Regions from separate parts of the Luteimicrobium sp. DT211 genome, predicted to be linked through region 1. Evidence: predicted binding sites of a transcription regulator. Region 1 holds the regulator's gene; the other holds the start of a gene.
The links. Region 1 encodes LexA, which represses DNA repair genes until DNA is damaged. Its sites were predicted from a motif close to TCGAACANNTGTTCGA; they were not measured.

Region 1 (3,401 bases):
TCGATCGTCGTGAATCGCCGGCCGCAGTGGGGGCACTGGCGTCTCCGCCTGATCGACTGACCGTCGTCGGACGTGCGCGAGTCGACGACACGCGAGTCGGGATGCCGACAGAAGGGGCAGTGCATGCGAGCTCCAAGGAGTGGGCCGGGGACGGTGCTCAACCTACTAGGTGCCGCACCCGCGCAGTGTCAGGGCCGGCCGCCACGACGCACCTGGCATCACGACGCCCCCGAATCATGCAGAGACGGGGACGGCCGCGTGAGCGACCGTCCCCGTCGGGACGCCCCCGTCCCCTGCGTGTGCCGCGACTCGCCGCGCGGTACACGGACGTGCCTGCCGCCGTGTAGGGCGACAACCGCACCTCTGACCCCCCAGCCATCAGGTGAGGTACGCCTAACTTAGGGGAACCTCATCTCTAAAGCAAGACGGGGCCCTCAGCCGCGGGACGCCGGGAGGAGCACCACCTCGCCCGCGCGGAGCCCCGCGCCGGCGAGGTGGTTGAGCCTCTCGATCTCGGCCACGACGTCCCGGAGATCCTCGCGCGGGTGCGCGACCGAGCGAGCCAGCACCCACAGCGACTCACCGGGCTCGACCACGTGACGCGTCACCTCGATGCCGGCGGACGGCGCGCCCGCGTGCGCGCTCCCGGTCGCCAGCACGCCGGCACCGGCGAGCAGAAAGGCCGCCACGCCGACGACGATCCGGCCGCGGCGAGTGAGGCGCAACGCGCCCGGGTGCGCCGCACCCGCCGGACGAGGCGCAGGGCGGTCGCGTCGCGGCGTGCGCGTCGCGCCACGACCCGCGGGGTCGACCTCGAAGGACCAGCTCACCGTCGCACTCATGCCACACCTCACCGCTCGTACGAACCTCTACCGCCCGACCGCTGCACCCCGCCGAGCCCCTCGGACCCTTCGAACAGGTGTACGTCGAACGTCTGTACGATTCATAGCACGGCACGCCGACAGATGTCGAGACACGCTCGAACACATGTTTGAAACTGCACGTCACGTGCCCTACGGTGGGCGTAACGGACAGGGAGCGTCGAGCAGGACGCACAGGCTCGCAAGGAGGACGGCATGGCCAGCGGCACCACCGGCACGACGCGCGGACCGGGCAAGGACGGCGACGGCACGCTCGCTACCGTCCGGTCCCTCACCGAGACCCCCACCGGCCCCGACGGCCTGACCCGACGGCAGCGCCTCGTCCTCGACACGATCCGCGCCTCGGTCGAGGACCGCGGGTACCCGCCGAGCATGCGCGAGATCGGCGAGGCGGTCGGGCTCACGAGCCCGTCGAGCGTGAAGCACCAGCTCACGGCGCTCGAGCGCAAGGGCTACCTACGGCGGGACCCGAACCGCCCGCGTGCGATCGAGGTCGTCCAGGCCGACGACTCCCGCGCGATCCCTCCGCTGACCCAGGACTCCGCGTTCGCCGTCGCCGAGGTCAGCGAGCTCCCTCAGACGCCCGCCTACGTGCCCGTCGTGGGCCGGATCGCCGCCGGCGGACCGATCCTGGCCGAGCAGGTCGTCGAGGACGTGTTCCCGCTCCCCCGTCAGCTCGTCGGCGAGGGCGAGCTGTTCCTCCTGCGGGTCGTGGGCGACTCGATGGTCGACGCAGCGATCTGCGACGGCGACTGGGTCGTCGTGCGCCGGCAGAACGTCGCGGAGAACGGGGAGATCGTCGCCGCGATGATCGACGGCGAGGCCACGGTCAAGACGTTCAAGCGCGCCGACGGCCACGTCTGGCTCGTCCCCCACAACGCGGCGTACGCCCCCATCCCGGGAGACGAGTCCCAGGTGCTCGGTCGCGTCGTCAGCGTGCTGCGCAGCATCTGACGCGGCGCGGCCCGCGGGCGGACCAGCTCGGCCAGCGGCGCCGGCTCGAACCGATGCCGGGCTCAGAGCCCGAACGTCTGCGCCGCGGCGCGCAGCGCGTCGGCGGAGGCACGGAGCCCTGCGCGCTCGTCGTCCGACATGGGCGTCGGGATCGCCTCCCGCACGCCGGTGCGGTCCACGACCGACGGGACCGACAGGCAGACGTCGCTGATGCCGTCGTAGTCCTGGAGCAGCGAGCTCACGGGCAGCACGGTGTGCTGGTCGTCGAGGACCGCCTCGACGATCCGGGTCGCCGCGAGGCCGATCGCATAGTTCGTGGCGCCCTTGCCGGCGATGATCTCGTACGCCGAGTGCACCACCTCGTGGTGCATCCGCTCGAGGTCGGTGTCCGTGAGGGGCCGCAGCCCGCCGACGCCAGGCCAGTCGCGCAGAGGGATCCCACCGATCGTGGCGGAGCTCCACAGCGGGATCTCCGAGTCGCCGTGCTCCCCCGCGATATAGGCATGGACGTTCTGCACCGCGACCCCGGCACGCTCGGCGACGAGAAAGCGCAGCCGGGAGGAGTCGAGCACGGTCCCCGAGCCGAAGAGCTGGTTCGCGGGCAGCCCCGAGTACCGCAGGGCGGCGTAGGTCACGACGTCCACCGGGTTGGTCACCATGAGGTATACGGCGTTCGGGGCGACGTCGAGCAGGCCGGGCAGGATCTTCCGGACGAGCGCGATCGTGTCACCGGCGAGGTCCATGCGGCTCTGACCCGGCTTCTGCTTGGCACCCGCCGTGACGACCACGACGTCGGAGCCGGCGCAGACCGCCACGTCGTCGGACCCCTCGACCGCCGCCTGCGGCATGAACTGGATGCCGTGCTGGAGGTCGAGGACCTCGGCGTCGACCTTGGGCTTGTTGACGTCGAGCAGCGCGACGGTCCTCGCAGCGCCCCGCATGAGCATCGCGTAGGCGGTCGTGGCCCCGACCGCGCCGGCGCCGACGATCGAGACCTTCGACGGCCGCCCCTCGGGCCGTCCGCCGGACAGGGCGGCGTTCTCGGGGTGCCCGCCGGTGATCCCGGGTGCTGCGCTCGGTGCCATCGTGCCGCCTCTCTCAGGGTGCTGCCGGGCACGGAAACGCCTCTGCCCGCCGCGACCAGACTAGGAGCGGAGCCGCTCCAGCGCAGCGGCAGCGACCGCCGGGTCCTGCGTCGGCCAGAAAGCAGGCATCGAGCGCTGGAGGAACGTGCCGTAGCGGGCGCGCGCGAGGCGCGAGTCGAGCACCGCGACCACGCCGCGGTCCGTCGTCGCCCGGACCAGCCGCCCGGCGCCCTGGGCGAGCAGCAGCGCGGCGTGCGTGGCGGAGACCTGCATGAACCCATTGCCCCCCGCGGCGTCGACGGCCTCGGAGCGGGCCGACCGCACCGGGTCGTCCGGCCGGGGGAACGGGATACGGTCGATCACCACGAGCGAGAGCGACGGGCCGGGCACGTCCACCCCCTGCCAGAGCGACAGCGTCCCGAACAGGCAGGTCGCCTCGTCCTCGGCGAACTCGCGGACGAGCGTGGGGAGCTGGTCGTCG
Region 2 (3,401 bases), on a different contig from region 1:
TCGGCCCAGTGGGTCTTGGCGTGGTGGACCTCGCACCGCGAGGGTGGCTGGTCGCAGCCGGGGTACGTGCAGCGTCGGTCACGGGCGATCACCGCCCGGCGGAGCTGGCCGCGGACGGTCCGCTGGGTTCGTCCGACGTCCAGGACGGTGGAGTCCGGGCCGAAGACGACGCGCGTGACCTCGCAGTCGCACAGCAGGCGGCGCAGGACGGGTCGGGGGACGGGTGTGAACAGGTCGGGGTCGTCCTGCCAGTGCGCAGGGCCCGGGCCGTCGAGCGCGGCCCGGATGTTCGCGAGCAGGCGGTGCACGTCGGCGTGCGCGGTGCGACCGGTGCCCTCGGGAATGCCAGGGATGCCCGCGCCGGTGCCGTCGTCGGCGCCGGTGTCGTCGGCGCCGGTCTCGCGGTCCCGCGGATCGCCTGCCGCGAGGTCGTGGAGCTCGGCGTGGGAGACGTGAACGACCAGGTGCGGCCGGACGGCGGCGCCGGCGCCCGCGAGGCCGTGGTCGAGAGTCAGGTGGGCGAGGTCGGTGAGGGCCTGGGCGCGGCGCTGGGTGGCGGTCCGCCGGTCGCCGGCTGCCGGGACACCGAGCACCGCGCGGGTCGCCTCGTCCAGGAGCCGGCCGTGCTCGGTGGTCAGGAACCCGGCGAGGTGGTACCCGCCCCAGGTGGGTGAGAGCTCGAAGAACTCGCGTTCGGTGGCCTCGGTGTAGCCGCGCTCATCGGCGCCGGGGTCCGCGACGTGCGCGAAGTACCGCACGGCTCGCCGGAACGCGGTCAGCGAGAACTTCCGGGCGACGTCGAGGAGCGCCTGCTCTCCGGTCACCGTCACCCGCGCGACGCCGTCGGCCGCTGCATCATCCACCGCTGTGTCGTCGGCGGCTGCGTCGGGGGTGCGGGGTTCGGACGCCGGGTCAACCACGGCGGTGAGGGCTTGCCTGCGGGGGTCGGAGGTCGCGGCGACGTCGACCATGGTCCGCACGTGGTCGGCGCCGAGCTCCCCGGCGAGTGCGGCGTCGCGCGTCGCGGGGACGGTGTCACGCAACGCCCGGGCAGTACGCACGTCGCGGCGGGCGGTCGCGAGGGCGACGTCGTCACGGCGGGCGAGCCAGTGCGCGAAGGAACGGGACCCGTCCACGGCCCACCGACCGTCGGCCTCCAGCGCCGGCAGCACGCACAGGCGGGCGGCGTCCAGGCGTGCGGTGAGCTCACGCAGCCGGGTCGCGGCGGTCGCGAGGGCGGCCGGCTCCGTGTCCGTGGCGCCGGCACGCGAGGCCCGCGCACACACCGCGTCGATCACGACCTCGAGCACCGCAAGATCGGCCTCCCACGCGTCGGGCTCGATGGTCAGGGCCGGGTGCGGGTCGGGCGGCACGAGAAGTTCAGGGGAAGGCGCCGCGCGACCGAGCGCCTCTCGCTCCGGCGCCTCGACCGTGCCCATCTCCACCTCCCGCGTACGCTCGACGACTCTCCGATCCTATCGAACATATGTTCGAATAGGAAGCGCTGTCGACGCCCGCGACACGAGGGGCCCGACACGAAGCCAGTCAGGCGAGGGGGCGCGGGGGTCTTCGGGCCGAGGAGACCGCGGCGTCGCCGACGCGATCCTCACGGTCAACCAAGGACGTCGTCGAGCGTCCCGGCGTCGAACTTTCCGGTCACGAGCTCCTTCGGCACCTTGTTGCCGTCGGGCGGCGCCCAGTAGACGAGCTCGCCGTGGACGATGTACCGGTGGATCGGCTGCCACACCGGGTGACAGCTGGTGAGGGTGATGAGCCGCTTCGTGGGCTTCTTCGTCCCGGTGGTGTCGCCGGGCACGGGCGCCACCTGCTCGCCGTTGCGCCACCCGGTGACGAGGTGCTCGGTGACCGCGTACACGTACCAGCCGTCCTTGGTCTGGACGATCACCGGGTCGCCGGTCTTGAGCTTGTCGATGTCGTGGAACGGCTTGCCGTAGGTGGTGCGGTGACCGGCGATCGCGAAGTTCCCGACCGCGCCGGGCATCGCGGTCCCGACGTAGTGCCCGATGCCCTTGGTGTCGAGGACGGTCGCCTTGTCGGTGCCCTCGGTGATCGTCTTGGCGTAGTCGTCGCCGAAGCGGGGCACGTACAGGGTCGCGAACGTGGTGAGGAGCGCGGGTTCTTTGTCCACCTTGGGCGTCTTCGTCGACGGCGTGAGGTACGCCGGCTCGGCGGGCGCGTCCTGCGGCTCGAACGCCCAGCCGAGCGCTGCGACGTCCTTGGCCTGCGCCTGGGCCGACTGGACGTTCGTCCACCACAGCTCCCACACGAGGAACAGGCCGAGGATGACGCCGAGCGTGATGAGGATCTCGCCCACGGTCCCGATGACGGCGCCGACGGGCGAACGGCGGCGTCGACGGGCGTGTGCGGTCATGGCTCCTCGCGGCGGTCGGGTCCCGCGCGTCGGCGGGGCAGGGCAAGGATACGAGACGCCGCTGGCCGGTCCCTGGGTCCGGTGACCGGGCCCGACGGGCGGCTGCTCGCGGTACGACGAAGGCCCGGGACCAGAGGTCCCGGGCCTTCGTGCCGTGGTGGCGAAGCTCCTGCGGCTGGACTCGAACCAGCGACCGTCCGATTAACAGTCGGATGCTCTGCCAACTGAGCTACGCAGGATCGCGGGATAAAGCCTAGCAGCCCGGACGGGGTGGTTCCGACCGTCGCCGGACCGCCGCGACACCCCCGAGAAGCCCTCATCCCTTCCGGGTGAACTGAACGGACAGTCCCGGCGCTTCCCGCGCCAAACGCCCACTCCGGTGCTACGTTCCGAAGCATCGTGAGGCGGACGTCGTGGGCGCTTGCGTCACGACCCGGACATCTTCACCGCCCGAGGAGGCAACCGTGAGCTTCTGGAACTACTTCTGGCTCGTCGTCGAGATCTTCTTCTTCTTCGCGTACCTGGTCGTGCTGTTCATGATCATCAGCGACCTGTTCCGCGACCACAAGCTCTCCGGCTGGTGGAAGGCCCTGTGGGTGATCTGCCTGATCATCTTCCCGCTCATCACCGCGCTCGTGTACGTGATCGCACGCGGGAACGGCATGGCCCAGCGCCAGGTGCAGGCCCAGCAGCAGGCCAAGGCCGTGACCGACGGCTACATCCGCGACGTGGCCGGCGCGTCGCCCGCGGACCAGATCGCGACCGCCAAGCAGCTCCTGGACTCGGGCGCGATCGACCAGGCCGAGTTCGACAAGCTCAAGGCCGCCGCTCTCGCCTGAGCGCGGCGCCGCGGGAGGAGCGGGGATGTTCGAGTACTGGATCCGTGACGTCACGGGGGACCACCGCGGCACCCTGGTCCGCGCCGAGTACGACGACGACGCGATCGCCGCGGTCAAGGCCCGCATCCGGTCGGGCGAGATCGGCCCGTTCCGGGGCGAGATCACGCTGG

Region 2: a site for LexA is predicted at 1,479-1,494, ahead of ACLQ14_RS07275 (DUF222 domain-containing protein). Genes of this name have one in related genera too.

The regions. Positions count from the first base shown of each region.
Region 1 covers NZ_JBNCMC010000007.1:49,638-53,038, reverse strand. The annotation lists gene nrdR (transcriptional regulator NrdR) at 1-125, opposite strand, end outside; gene ACLQ14_RS15555 (LysM peptidoglycan-binding domain-containing protein) at 435-689, opposite strand; gene lexA (transcriptional repressor LexA) at 1,077-1,835, shown strand; gene ACLQ14_RS15545 (L-lactate dehydrogenase) at 1,898-2,920, opposite strand; gene ACLQ14_RS15540 (ATP-dependent DNA helicase) at 2,981-3,401, opposite strand, start outside.
Region 2 covers NZ_JBNCMC010000002.1:680,682-684,082, reverse strand. The annotation lists gene ACLQ14_RS07275 (DUF222 domain-containing protein) at 1-1,439, opposite strand, end outside; gene ACLQ14_RS07270 (class E sortase) at 1,613-2,392, opposite strand; tRNA gene ACLQ14_RS07265 (tRNA-Asn) at 2,559-2,631, opposite strand; gene ACLQ14_RS07260 (SHOCT domain-containing protein) at 2,857-3,231, shown strand; gene ACLQ14_RS07255 (hypothetical protein) at 3,257-3,401, shown strand, end outside.